Regions from separate parts of the Thalassobacillus hwangdonensis genome, predicted to be linked through region 2. Evidence: riboswitches for the same ligand, from Rfam matches in the RefSeq annotation. Region 2 holds a riboswitch; the other holds the start of a gene.

Region 1 (7,336 bases), on a different contig from region 2:
GTCGGGTCTCAGGGTAACATCGGTGGGACAAGTTCCGCACCGGTAGTAGCTTCCGTATTCCAACCAGCATTGGCTCCCGTAGGATTGTTGATGGGAATCGTAGGTAATGTCGTCGGAACGTATGCCGCGGTATTGACCGCCTGGTTAGCAGAAATCGTATCAAAAATGTAAGTTTACTATACGTGTAGAATAGCTGCGGCTATTCTACGCGTTTTTTTGTTGGCCGGATAAAACGTTGATAAAGTCCTGAACAAACCAGCCTGCATCAAAATCTAGAATCATTTTATTTATAGGATAGAAAGGTAGTGGTTCGGGTACAGCTCTGAAATCTGCGTAGGTCATCCCTTTCGATGGACCGGCTGTTAAGACGAAGATCTGTTTTTGAACGACAGAATAACGGGATTTGTTCAAAAGGTAGGATAAAAGCGTGACATCATGCAGTGGAGCACCGTTTATTGTGGGAAGAATCGGTTTGTACTGTTTACTGTAGTAGGATAAAATCGGCTCGATGATGGAGGAAAAGGGAGTTGGGAATTGTTTTACATACTTGATGATTTCTTTGGATATGACGGCACGATTACTGATATTCAGTGGTACAAACGTAAGCTGCTGCCCATTTCTTGCAACGATTTCCGCAGCATCCGGATCGCCGTAAACGTTCGCTTCAGCCAGAGGAGTGGCGTTTCCTGGTACGAGGAATGCCCCTCCCATCACGATTATTTCATCAACATCTTGAAGGTTGTTGTTCGGCTGCAGAAAACACATCGCAAGTGTTGTCATGCGGGATAAATTAACGATCGTCAGGTCGTCTTTGTACGTGGAAATGATATCGAATATCGTTGGAAAAGGATACAGGAAAGAAGGACTCGGATAGAGGGGTTCTATTCCGCCGAGTCCCTTTTCACCGTGAATATTATAGAAGTACTCCGGTGGTGTTCCGGAGAGGGGGCCCGTTGCCCCGCTAATAAGCGGGATGTCCTTCCGATCAGCTAAGTTAAGTAGATAGGCTGCGTTTTTCAGTGCATCCACTTGGCTGACATTACCGTAGCCGCTTACGATACCGGTAATATTTATTTCTGGATGAAGTAAGGCATACATCAGTGCAAATGCATCATCCACACCTGGGTCTGCGAAAATCAAAACATTTTTCATCCATTCACCCCTATCTAGCTTTTTACTATCTTACAATTTCTGTTAAGTGTTTATTCTTACTGCACTTGTTTTTGTTGCCATGTACTCACAGATAAAATGTAGATAGTTTTCTTACACTTGTCAGGCTACTGAAACATCGAATTACAATTCTTCTAACCTGAAATTTTTAAAAATCATACAGTGGCAGGGGCGTTAACTACAAACAACAGAGGGTGGCGGGGAAACTGCGAGACTCCCATGGGAGAAGGGCCTAGGCGAGACCCCACAGGGAGTAAAACGACCGAGGAGGCTCGCCAGCTCCCCCATAGGAAAGCGAGTAGTTTCCCCGCCGCCCTTTTTCACTGAATTGGCAAGGACCCATAGAGCCAAAGAAAAAAAGCTTGAGCCCTGTATGAAAGAGCTCAAGCTTCTTATTAATTGTTTACGGTTTTCTTGAATTTCGGGTAACCGATAAAGATTGCAATCAAGCCGGAGATCGCAATGAGAATCGGATAGAAAGAGTAAGGGATGATTTCCACTGGTGAAATCTTCGCGAACTGAGCCGCTGCCAGTAACTGAGCTCCATATGGAATCAACCCTTGGACGCTGCAGGAGAAGATATCCAGCAGGCTTGCTGTTTTTCTGCGATCGATTCCATATTGATCAGAAACATTTCTTGCCAGTTGACCAGTCGTAATGATCGAAATCGTGTTATTCGCAGTAGACAGGTTCGTGGAACTCACTAAACCAGCAATACTTAGTTCGGCACCTTTTTTGGAACGGATCCGTTTCGTCATGACACTCAATAGGTACTCAAGTCCTCCATTATTCCGAAGCATCGCAACCATTCCGCCGATAAGCAACGTCAGGAAGATCAGTTCAGCCATACTGTTGATTCCATCTGTCATTGCTCCTGTAAAACCACTGATGCCGAAACTGCCATCCATTAGCCCGATGATTCCAGCGAGAAGGATACCACCAGCAAGCACCAGCATCACATTCAGACCTGCAATGGCAAATCCCAGCACTCCGAGGTAAGGGAGGATCTTGTACCATACAAAGGATTCTGCTTCTACTGAACCAGTACTTCCAAAAGTGAATACTACAAGCAGGACGGCTGTCACGATAGCTGCTGGAAGGACGATGAAGAAGTTGACTTTGAACTTGTCCTTCATTTCCGTTTTCTGTGTCCGGACAGCTGCAATCGTTGTATCCGATATGATCGAAAGGTTGTCCCCGAACATTGCACCTCCGACGACAGCTGCCATGGAAAGGGCTAGTGAAATTTCTGTTTCACCACTGATTCCTACTCCGATTGGAGCCAGTGCAGCAATCGTACCGGTGGAAGTACCCATCGAAATCGACACAAACCCTCCGATGATGAACAACCCGGCAATGATAAGACCTTGTGGCAGCACACTCAACGCCAAATTGACTGTTGATTCGACTGCTCCCATTTGGGTGGCCACTTCCGAGAATGCACCTGCAAGAATAAAGATGAACACCATGATCATGATATCCGGGTGGCCAGCGCCTTTAGCGAATTCCTCTACCTTTTCCATCAACGGTTTCTTTCTATTTTGGGCTAATGAAAAACCGGCAGCTAACAGAGCTGCTACAAGTATCGGCATTTTATAAAAATCTCCAGTAAGAATACCAGAGCCTAAGAATAATGCTAAGAACAAAATAAATGGCAAAAATGCACGCTTATTCCTGTTGTTCGATTGCATCGTAAACCTCCATTCATGATGAGTATAAGTCCTCCATATACTTTAGCGATGCAACGTACTAGTGTCAAATCACAACCCTCCAATGAAATATGATAAGATAATAGAATCATCAAGTTTCCAGAAGGAGGATATCATGAGACGTATTCTTAGTATGATGGTACTGATTCTATCGTTTTTCTTATTAGTTGCATGTCAGGAGGAAGAAAAAGAAGTGACTCCTGAGGAAAGGTTTTCCGAATATACTTCTCTCTGGGAAGAGCAGAAGTTCGAAGACATGTATGAAATGATCAGCAACAATGCCAGAGAAACATATGGTAAAGAAGAAGCTGTTACATATTTTCAAAAAGTCTATGATGATTTTAAGATCACCGATGTAAAGGTGTCCTTTGATGACACACCACCCGAAGAAGAAAGGGAAGAAGATGTAAAGGAAGTTCGTATTCCTTTCCAGGTGGAAATGAATTCGATGGCTGGTAAGATAACATTTGATTATGAAGCTGCAATGGTCAAGCAGCCAATTGATGAAGAAAGTGAAGAAATGACTTGGAATGTAACATGGGATCGGGGATATATCTTCCCGCAGATCGCTAATGGAGAAAAGCTTGGTTTGAATAAGGTGGACCCAGTCAGGGGAGAAATTTTCGATAAGAATGGAAATGGACTTGCCATCAATGAAGACTTTTATAGTGTCGGTGTCGTACCTGAAAGGTTCACTGATGAGGAGAAGGAAAAAGAAGAAATCGCATCTGTCCTGGGACTGAGTGTGGAACAGATTGACAAGGCATTGAATGCGGGCTGGGTGCAGCCTCACCTGTTGGTACCATTAAGGAATGTCCACCCTTCAGAGGAAGAGTTGCTGAATGATGCTAAAGAAATCGCACCAATTGATTGGAAAAAAGAGCCGAATATTCGCTATTATCCCTTAGGAAAAGCAGCGGCACACCTGATCGGTTATGTTGCACCGATTACGGCTGAAGATCTTGATAATATGGATGAAGAAACGGCGGTGAATTATCACGCGAACAGTAAGATCGGTGCAAGAGGCGTGGAACAACTTTATGAAGAAAAGCTCCATGGTGCACCTGGATACACGATCTATGCAGAACGTGAGACGGAAAGTGAAGAGGAAAAGACCAGTAAAGTGACTATAGCTGAAAAACCAGTCACCAATGGAGAAGATGTCACCCTTACCATTGATACGACTATTCAAAATGAGCTGTATGCATCGTTGAAAGGAGATACCGGACATGCAGCTGCCATTAATCCTCAGACCGGTGAAACGAAGGCGCTCGTAAGTACGCCTGCTTTCGATCCGAATAAAGCGGCACAGAACGTCGAAATGCCTACAAATGAAAACAATTTGAATCGGTTTGCTGCTACCTACGCACCTGGATCGACTTTAAAGCCGATCAGTGCAGCGATTCTGCTCTCAAATGGAGCAATCAAACCTGAGGAGACGATGACGATTGAAGGCTCAACTTGGAAAAAAGATGAGTCATGGGGCGGTAATTCGGTTACACGTGTCCACGGCTTAGATGGTGAAGTGGACGTGAAAACGGCTTTAATCCGCTCGGATAACATCTTTTTCGCACGGGCAGCACTAAGGATGGAAGGTTCAGAGCTTGTAAATGCGTATAAAAGGTTCGGTTTCACAGAAACTCCTTCAAAAGGTTATCCGGTAGAAGCTTCCCAGGTGTCCAGCAACAATGAATTGACAAGTGAAGTGCTTCAGGCGGATACATCCTATGGTCAAGGTGAACTGGAAATGTCGTCACTTCATCTGGCTGCGAGCTATACACCATTATTCAATGAAGGTAATATACTGGAGCCTGTCCTGTTATCCGGTGAAAGCACTCCTGCAATATGGAAAGAGAATGCAATGAATACAGAGTATTCGGACTTAATCCGCCAAGCTTTAGATGGAGTGGTCAATGATTCTGCAGGCACAGCAGGAGACGCAGCAGAAGCCGATATTCGATTGTCAGGCAAAACAGGTACAGCCGAATTGAAAACTTCAAAAGATGATGAAGATGGAAAAGAGAATGGCTGGTTCGTAGGGTATCCAACTGAATCACCTGAGCTGCTCATTGCCATGATGGTGGAAGATGTGAAAGACAGAGGCCAGAGCAGCTTTGTAGTAGAGAAGGTTGCCGAAGTATTCAATCAGCTTTATTAATCAACGTTGATTAGGTTCTGTGATTTGTTATAATAGATATAAGCAAAAAAAGCATAGGTTTCAAAGCCCTCAAGGGGAGCCTTTAATGGCTGAGAGTGGACATCCGTTCAGACCCTTCGAACCTGTTAGTTAATTCTAGCGTAGGAATGGTGGCTTTTTTGATGGTGCAATGCATTTACGGGACCCGTCCATCAGGAAGCTTCCCCTTGGCATTGCTTTTTTTGTTGCCAAAAATTAAGGGGAGTGGGAACAAATGAGAAATAAGCGAGTACTATTCATGGTGGAGGTTGCCATCTTTGCAGCGATGGCGACGATGCTGGACTTGATTCCAGCGGTGAAACTGCCTCAAGGAGGATCGATCTCCTTTGCGATGATCCCGATTTTCCTCGTCGCGTTCCGATGGGGAATTAAAGGTGGATTGCTTTCCGGTTTCTTATACGGCTTGTTCCAAGTATTGACCGGAGGACAGATCTATACGCCGCTTCAAGGGCTCATCGATTATGGTTTTGCCTTTACGGTACTAGGCTTGGCTGGTCTATTTGCAGCAGGTGTGCGTAATGCATTGCGCGAGAAGAAAATGAAAAAGTTCTGGACATATGTTTCATTGGGGATTTTTGTAGGCAGTACGTTCCGGTTTCTTGCTCACTATATTGCAGGAATCGTATTTTTTGCAGAGTATGCAGAAGGACCTGTCTGGATCTATTCTCTTGTCTACAATGGATCCTACATGCTTCCATCTGCCATCATCTGTGCGATCGGACTTGGCTTCCTGTTTGCCAAGCAGCCAAGGATCTTATTGAATAACGATAACGTTTCAACCTATACGAATACGAATGAAGTAAGAAATCAGGCATAAGCTTACGATCAAGCCTTCTCACCCTTGGTGAGGAGGCTTTTGTGTTAGTGTAGATAAAAAGAAGTCGAAAGGAAGGAGCCTGTCGATGATCGAACTTGTCGGTGAATGTGAGCGATGTGGGAACAATGTATATTGCCGGGATGGCTTCTTGGATGGAGAACATGTTGATGGGAAACTCTTATGCAATTCATGTGCTTCGTCTGAGGAATAATTACCCATGTTTGAATCTCCATTTATTGGTGTAAATAGAAGGTAGATATAATACGAAAATGGGGGCGGAATGTTTGGGGCGGATACGCAGGTTTTTTAAGAAGAAGAAAGTATGGGTACTTATCGCATTCATGATTTACTTAGGAGTTGTCATTGCATATCATACAGCATTCAAACCGTTACCGGATGGGATTTCCTATGAAGGCGAAGTTCATGAGCTGAATGATATCGAGTTCTTTTATGATCTGACATACGAAAATGCGGCTGGTGAGCATGTCCAGGAGCGACAGGTGTTCCAGGAATTGTACAGGACGATCGGGGAAGCGGAGGAATTCATCGTAGCAGATATGTTTTTGTTCAATGGATATACCGATGGGAAATATAATTTCCCCGAAATATCTGAAAATCTTACAAATGCTATCATAGCACAGAAAGAGAAGCATCCGGATTTGAAGGCCGTGTTCATCACGGACCCGGTAAATACGGTGTATCACTCTTATGAATCGAAAGCGATCGATCGACTGCGTGATAATGGGGTCGATGTTGTCATTACGGATCTGAATGAGCTGCGCGACTCGAATCCTCTATATTCATCACTGTGGCGTACATTCATCCAATGGTTCGGTCAGGAGGGTGACGGATGGATTGCCAATCCTTTCGCTAAAAATGCCCCCGATGTCACATTGCGGTCTTATATGAAATTGATGAATATCAAAGCGAATCACCGTAAAGTATTGGTAACGGAAGACGCTGCGATCGTTCAGACGGCTAACCCGCACAATGCGAGTGGTTTCCATGAAAACGTTTCGTTCAAAGTGACAGGACCGATCATCAAGGACATTCTGGAAGCAGAAAAAGCGGTTGTTGATTACTCAGGCGAAGCGGACTTTCCTGATATTGATGAACTCGAGTTCGAAGAGACTTCCGGACCTTTAAAGGCACAATTCCTTACAGAAGGTAAAATCTATGATGGGGTGATTGAAACCCTTGAGAATGTAAAAGAAGAGGACACCGTCTGGCTTGGAATGTATTACCTTGCCGATCGGACAGTGATTGAATTATTGAAGGATGCAGCTAAACGGGGAGCTACAGTCAATATCGTGATGGACCCGAATAAAACAGCCTTTGGCCATGAGAAGACAGGGCTGCCGAACTTGCCTGTTGCAAGTGAACTGAATGACCTGGACAGTGAGAATATGAATCTCAGGTGGTACGATGTCAATATCGAACAAT
Region 2 (7,336 bases):
TGGGTGTCACTGATCATAGCTATTGTCGTACCTGGCCTCATTGCATATGTTCTGGGACATACAATGGCAAGACTTCATGGGTATTACCTGGCGATGGCAACATTGGCATTCGGAATCGTCATCCATGTATTGCTGGTGGAATGGAAGGGCTTGACGAATGGAGCGTCCGGGTTTTACGGCATTCCAAAAATTGAGTTGTTCGGATTTACCTTCAGACAGGGAATCGGGTACTACTACCTTGTTTGGGCAATTGCTTTAGTCATTATCATCCTTTCCCTGAACATCATTCATTCGAGAGTGGGACGCGCATTGCGTTCGATTCACGATAGTGAAGTCGCTTCAAGCTCGATGGGAGTGGATACAGGGCGATATAAAATGCAGGTATTCATCATCAGTGCGATGTTCGCTGGAGTAGCGGGATGGTTGTTTGCACACATGTCCTACAGCATTTCACCTGGCTCATTCGGACTTGATGGTTCGATATTGTTTTTGACGATGGTTGTACTTGGTGGTGCTACTACAGTCTGGGGAGCGGTTTTCGGAGCATTGCTGATTACTGCAATCAGCTCGTTCGTCCAGACGTTAGGTTCACAAATCTCCTTTATTACGAGCGATTTTGAACATGTCCTGTATGGGTTGATTCTTATGCTGGTCGTAATCTTTCTTCCGCAGGGCCTTATTCCAGCTATTTCAGGCAAACTGAAACAGGTGTTTCATTCCTCGGCGAAGAAAAAATCGAATGTCAGTACTGTAAAGGGGGATCAGAGTGCCTAATCTACTGGAAGTGAAACAGGTAACAAAGAAGTTTGGTGGCGTGGTAGCCAACAAGGATATCACTTTTTCCTTTGAAGAAGGGAACGTTGTCGGTCTGATCGGACCGAACGGTGCTGGGAAGAGTACGTTGTTTAACATGGTATCTTCCATTTTCCCACCTACAGAAGGGGAAATCTGGTTTGATGGAAAACGGATTGATCGCCTCCCGTCCTACAAAATTGCTCCGTTGGGAATTGCTCGAACGTTTCAAAACCTGCAAGTATTCAAACGGATGACGGTTTTGGAAAACGTGATGGTCGGGTTACATACGAACTCGAAATCGGGGATCTTATCCGCTGCTTTCAAGCTTCCTGGTGCCAAAAAGGAAGAACAGAAGATGTATGAGCAGGCGTGGGAAGAGCTCAAATTCGTCGGTTTGGAAGATGTAGCAGACGTGGAAGCTGGCAATCTGCCTTTAGGAAAGCTACGGCTGTTGGAGCTGGCGAGAGCGCTTGCAACACGCCCGAAGCTACTGCTGCTGGATGAAATTGCAGCAGGATTGAACCATAACGAAACAGCTGCGATGAGTGATCTGATCCTCCAGGTGAGGAAACGCGGGGTTTCCATCTTTGTTGTCGAGCATGACATGGATCTTGTGATGCGTGTCAGTGATCAGATTGTCGTGTTGGACCAAGGGGAAAAAATAGCCCAGGGGACACCGAAGGAAGTTCAGAATGATCGTCGTGTGATCGAGGCTTATCTCGGAACCGAGGAAGAAGAGGAGGAGGTGAGCTTATGAGTGGGAAAATCCTGCAGGTAGAAGGCGTATCCTTCAGTTATGGTCCAATTCAGGCCCTTGATGATGTGAACCTGCATGTGGATCAAGGCGAAATTGTCGCCTTGTTAGGAGCGAATGGAGCAGGAAAGACTACGATGCTCAACAATATCGCCGGTCTCTTGCAACCGTCAAGCGGGAAGATATCCTACCGGGATAAGGATATTACGAGTTGGGAAGCGGAAAAAATCGTTCATGATCGCTTAATCCTCGTACCTGAGCATCGACAGGTTTTCAGTACGATGTCTGTGTTGGATAATCTACTGCTTGGTTCTTACCATCATTACAAAAAGACAGGCAAGAAAGAGGTCAACAAAGAGATTGATAAGGTATTCAACCTTTTTCCGATTTTAGAGGAGCGTAAGGAACAATTGGCAGGTACACTTTCAGGAGGACAACAGCAAATGCTAGCAATCGCAAGAGCAATCATGGCAAAACCGGACCTGTTATTACTGGATGAGCCGTCTCTTGGACTTGCGCCACTCATCGTCAAGGAAGTGTTGGATTATGTCCAGCAACTGAGAGATGCATTCGGAGTGACCATTCTGTTGATTGAACAAAATGTAAGCGCTTCATTGAAAATAGCTGATCGTGGTTATGTCATGTCTCACGGCACGATTGTCCAGGAAGGTCGAGCAAAGGATTTACTACATAATCCAGAAGTGAAAGAGATTTTCCTAGGTCACACTGTGAGTTGATTGAAAATAATTGAATGGGGGAGTAAGGATGAAAAAATGGCTTAGTCTGTTGTTGATGGTCATGGTAGCTGCAGTAATGACTGCTTGTAATGAAGAAGCTCAAGGGGATTCCGATGTGTATAAGATCGGGGCAATCTACTCAAAGACTGGACCAGGAAGTCCGCTTGGGGAACCGGAGTGGAATGCTACAAAGCTGCTTGAGAAGAAGATCAATGATGAAGGCGGAATCGATGGGAAGAAGGTAGAAATCATTCTGGCAGATGATGAATCGACGCCGGAAAAAGCAATGGAAGAAATGAACAGTATGATCCATGATGAAGATGTCCTGGCTGTCGTAGGATCGACGACTACTGGAGCAAGCCTGGCAATGAAAGGGATTGCAATGGACAATGAAGTACCACTGATCTCTGCAGGAGCTGCGGTAAGTATCGTGTCCCCTGTCGAAGAATCGAAATGGGTATTCAAAACACCTCACTCCGATGCACACGCTGTCGAGCGAATCTATATGCACCTGCAGAATGAAGGCATGAACAAGATTGCTGTTCTGGCAGATTCCAATGCTTTCGGAGCAAGTGGTGTCGAACAGCTGGAAGCACTTGCTGGCGACTATGGCATGGAGATCGTCATCAAAGAAAGCTATAATACGGACGATCCGGATATGAAAACGCAGCTGACGAAGATTGATAGTTCAGACGCACAGGCGATGGTTGTCTGGGGAACGAACCCAGGTCCTGCAATTATTGCAAAGAACAGTAAGGAGCTTGGCATGGACATTCCGTACATTGGAAGCCATGGTATTGCAAAACAGTCGTTTATCGACCTGGCTGGAGATGCAGCGGAAGGTGTGACGATACCTACAGGAAAACTGCTCTTCCCGACACAAATTCCAGAGGATGACGAGCAGTATGATGTCATTTCCAGTTTCTACGATGAGTACACTGCAGAATATGATAGTGAACCAACCAACTTCGGTTCTTATGGTTACGATAATTTGATGTTGGTTGTAGAAGCGCTTAAATCAGGTGCCACAGACCGCGAAGCTATTCGAGACTACTTGGAAAATGATGTAGATGGTTACGTAGGTGCTACTGGAATCTTCTCCTTCAGTGACAAAGATCATAATGGGCTGGAAGCAGACAGTATGGTACTTGCTGAAGTGAAAGATGGTAAATGGATGTTGAAAGAATAAAAGCCATTTAAGGGACATCATCGTGATGTCCCTTAACTATACACTTTAAGAAAAAACAGGAGGAATGAGGAATGAAGGAAGCAGTACTCGATCGTGTGAATGCAGATCCATATGCAAAGTTTCTTGGGATTTCCGTTGATCATGTAGGTGAAGGAGAAGCGAAGGCGTCGATGACGATTACTGAAAACCATATGAATTTTCACGGAGCTGCGAATGGAGGGGCCATTTTTTCGTTGGCTGATGTAGTATTTGCGATTGCAAGTAATTCGTACGGACAGACTGCCGTCGGAATCAACGTCAATATGAATTACATGCGTGCTGGGATGCTGGGGGACACAGTTACAGCGACCGCTACTGAGGAATCGAAGAATCCAAAGCTCGGACTGTACAGGATGATTGTCAAAAATCAGCATGGAGAACTGTTGGCGACAGCCGATGGGATGGTCTACCGTAAGAAAGAACAGTTTGCATAAGGATTTTACAGAATGTTTCTAAATGACTATGACAACCTCTGTTTCATTTGTTAAGATGAAGACGACCAAATAAAATTCAATACTTAATGATTTACTACTAGGGGTGCCCATGCATGGGCTGAGAGGAAGCGAATGAGCTTCCGACTCTTATGGACCTGATCTGGTTAATACCAGCGTAGGGAAGTAGTTGGACGAAAGTCTATTCACTTTTCCTATTTAGCCAGGTTCTAATACAGAACCTGGCTTTTTATTGTTTGGTCGACGGTCCAGATGCCATGCAGGCTCCTGAAAAGGGGGTGTTTAAAATAAATCGGACACGTTTATTGACGACGATGGCGGTGCTTGTAGCCCTCGGTACATTGGGGGCGCAGTTCCTTTGGTTTCCAGCAGGAATTGCGAAAGCTTACCCAGTCCAGCATGCGGTCAACGTAATAGCAGCCATTACCTTAGGACCGTTGCCTGCCGTCATCATTGCGTTCATGATCGGGCTCATTCGTAATCTGCTCGGACTTGGCTCGCTGCTTGCGTTTCCAGGCGGGATGATTGGTGCGTTTCTGGCAGGATTCCTGTATCAGAAGCTCGGTAAAAAGGGATGGGCTGCAGCTGGTGAAGTCTTTGGTACTGGTGTAGTTGGTGCACTATTCGCCGTGCCATATGCAAAAATTCTGATGGGGACCACATTCGGAGCGTTTTTCTTTATGCCATCATTCCTTGTGAGCAGTGTGACAGGGGCAATGCTTGGATGGCTGGTCCTATCCAGAGTAAAACAGGAACACTTACTTCATAACTATTAAACATCGAAACTACTAGGGGTGCTTTTCGAAGCTGAGATAAGGAGATTCCTTGATCCCTTGGAACCTGATCAGGATAATGCCTGCGTAAGGGAAGTAGTCGGGAGATACTCTTCTTTATTTCTCTACATTTTACTTTTCCTCAACGCAGCTTCCTGAAAAACATGAGGAGGCAAAAACGATGCGTTTCACTGAAATTCTTCGTAAAGAAAATGATGACCTTTTCCAACTGATTTTCAATCACCCATTTGTCGATGGAATCGGAAAGGGCGATGTACCGAAAGAAGCATTAACCCACTATATCAAAGCGGATTACGAATATTTGAATGCCTTCATGCATGTGTATGGACTGGCAATCGCAAAATCATCAGCGCGTGAAGACATAGCATATTTCAATGACCAGATCGGGTTTGTACTGAACAGTGAAATCCATCCGCACAACAATTTCTGCGAACAGATCGGTGTGAGCTATGAGGAGCTCCAAGGGTATCCCTTACCACCGACAGCAGACCATTACGTCAAGCACATGCTTTATCATGCGCATACCGGCAATCTCGGGGAAATTCTGGGTGCACTGTTGCCATGTCCCTGGACGTACTTGGAAATTGGAAAAGAATTGGTGGAGAAATATCGCCCGGATACGGCCCACCCGTTCAACGAGTGGATTCAATTTTATGCGGATCAGGAAGTCGAACAGGTGACAGACAAGCTTCGTGCACGATTGGACGAAGTGGCAGCTGAAGCTTCTGATAAAGAGCGGACTCGAATGAAAGATGCTTTCCGTAAGAGCTGTCAGCTGGAATTGGCTTTTTGGGAAATGGCCTATACGTGTGAACAGTGGCCGGCACATGAGGCGGTGATCAAATGAGTAGACGCATCCCCTGTTCGCTGACGATTGCCGGGACCGACCCGAGTGGTGGTGCTGGAATCCAGGCAGACCTTAAAACCTTTCAGGAATTGAAAAGCTACGGAATGTCCGTGATCACGTCCGTCGTTGCGCAAAACACAACAGGTGTCCAGGATATTCACCACCTTCCGATTGGAATGCTGGAGGCACAGTTGGATTCGATTCGTTCTGACATGCCTGTTCATGCAGTGAAAACAGGGATGATCGCCAATCGAGAGATGATGAAGCGAATCGGTGAATGGCTCAAAGATGAGTCTTCACCATATGTGATGGACCCGGTCATGGTAGCCCAAAGCGGAGACCCGCTCATCCAACCGGAAGCGCGCCAATTTTTACGGGAAAATCTGCTGCCATTGACTGCTATCGTCACTCCTAATATTCCTGAAGCGGAAGACATCATCGGTGAAAAGATTACGACACTTGAAGATATGAAGCTTGCTGCAGAAAGCATCGTGAAAAGTTTCGGAGCAGGAGCTGCCCTTATAAAAGGTGGCCATATGGAAGGTGAAGCCATCGATTATTTATTCGATGGTACAACGATGCATGTGTTCTCATCTGATCGGGTTGAAACGAAAAACACCCATGGAACGGGATGTACGTACTCAGCAGCGATTACGGCATATTTAAGCCAAGGCGTTCCGTTGGTGGATGCCGTCGAGAAAGCGAAAAATTATGTAACAGCAGCGATCCGTCACTCCTTTTCGCTAGGTAAGGGTAGCGGACCAACAAATCATTGGGCAACACGCGAGGAGGTTTTTCATTATGAATGAACAAATACTACAGGAGGTCCGGGAAAAGCAGCCGTTGATTCATCACCTGACAAATCAAGTAGTCATGAACTTTACGGCAAACGGATTGCTCTCTTTCGGAGGCACACCGATCATGGCAAAAGAGGTGGAAGAGGCTGGGGACATGGCTTTCCTTGCTGATGGCGTGCTGATCAACATCGGAACGGTCACTTCAAATGAAGTTGATGCCATGATAAAGGCTGGTAAGGCAGCGAATGAAAAGGGAATCCCGGTAGTGCTTGATCCTGTAGGAGTGGCTGCTACTTCTTTTCGAAAAAATGTGATAGATAAGCTCTTGAAGGAAGTCCGATTCACTGCGATCAAAGGAAATGCTGGTGAAATGGGAGCATTGGTTGGTGAACAATTAGAAACAAAAGGTGTAGACGCTGTTGGCGAAGGGGATTCGGAAGCAATTGCACAGCAGGTGGCACAGACCTATAAGACAGTGGCAGTCGTAACTGGAGCCAAGGATGTCATCCATGATGGAGAGACATGCCGAATCAATGAAACTGGTCATCCTATTCTCGCAAAAGTGACTGGCGGAGGGTGTCTGCTCGGTTCCATTCTCACAGCCTGCTTGACAACCTCAGGGAGTAGATTGGACCAAGCTTACACAGCTGTAGCTTTTTACGGTGCATCTGCCGCTCATGCTGCATCATCTGCAGAGGTAAACGGATCAGGCAGTTTTGTACCAGTTTTCATAGATTCGCTGAGTGCAGAAGTGAAGGAACTGCGGGCATGAGCAAAGACCTGTATTCAAAATTAAGAAAGTATTTTGTGATGGGGAGCCAGAACTGTGATCGAGATTCTTGCGAAGTATTGGAAGAGGCTGTCCGTGCAGGTATTACAGCTTTTCAGTATCGTGAAAAAGGGCAGGGATCTCTAGAAGGTGCTGAAAAATT

Evidence for each region. A riboswitch is a leader RNA that binds a small molecule or an ion and turns the genes downstream of it on or off. The one in region 2 is predicted to bind thiamine pyrophosphate.
Region 1: linked by a shared signal. The riboswitch ahead of thiT (energy-coupled thiamine transporter ThiT) and the one ahead of tenA (thiaminase II) in region 2 are both predicted to bind thiamine pyrophosphate.

The regions. Positions count from the first base shown of each region.
Region 1 covers NZ_JBHTKL010000001.1:324,986-332,321, forward strand. The annotation lists gene ACFQ2J_RS01760 (DUF819 family protein) at 1-171, shown strand, start outside; gene ACFQ2J_RS01765 (nucleoside hydrolase) at 205-1,152, opposite strand; gene ACFQ2J_RS01770 (Na+/H+ antiporter NhaC family protein) at 1,566-2,861, opposite strand; gene ACFQ2J_RS01775 (penicillin-binding transpeptidase domain-containing protein) at 2,995-5,037, shown strand; TPP riboswitch at 5,100-5,201, shown strand; gene thiT (energy-coupled thiamine transporter ThiT) at 5,291-5,893, shown strand; gene ACFQ2J_RS01785 (phospholipase D family protein) at 6,178-7,336, shown strand, end outside.
Region 2 covers NZ_JBHTKL010000006.1:102,676-110,011, reverse strand. The annotation lists gene ACFQ2J_RS16020 (branched-chain amino acid ABC transporter permease) at 1-774, shown strand, start outside; gene ACFQ2J_RS16015 (ABC transporter ATP-binding protein) at 767-1,552, shown strand; gene ACFQ2J_RS16010 (ABC transporter ATP-binding protein) at 1,549-2,286, shown strand; gene ACFQ2J_RS16005 (ABC transporter substrate-binding protein) at 2,315-3,475, shown strand; gene ACFQ2J_RS16000 (hotdog fold thioesterase) at 3,547-3,948, shown strand; TPP riboswitch at 4,038-4,147, shown strand; gene thiW (energy coupling factor transporter S component ThiW) at 4,254-4,742, shown strand; TPP riboswitch at 4,747-4,851, shown strand; gene tenA (thiaminase II) at 4,921-5,607, shown strand; gene thiD (bifunctional hydroxymethylpyrimidine kinase/phosphomethylpyrimidine kinase) at 5,604-6,416, shown strand; gene thiM (hydroxyethylthiazole kinase) at 6,409-7,176, shown strand; gene thiE (thiamine phosphate synthase) at 7,173-7,336, shown strand, end outside.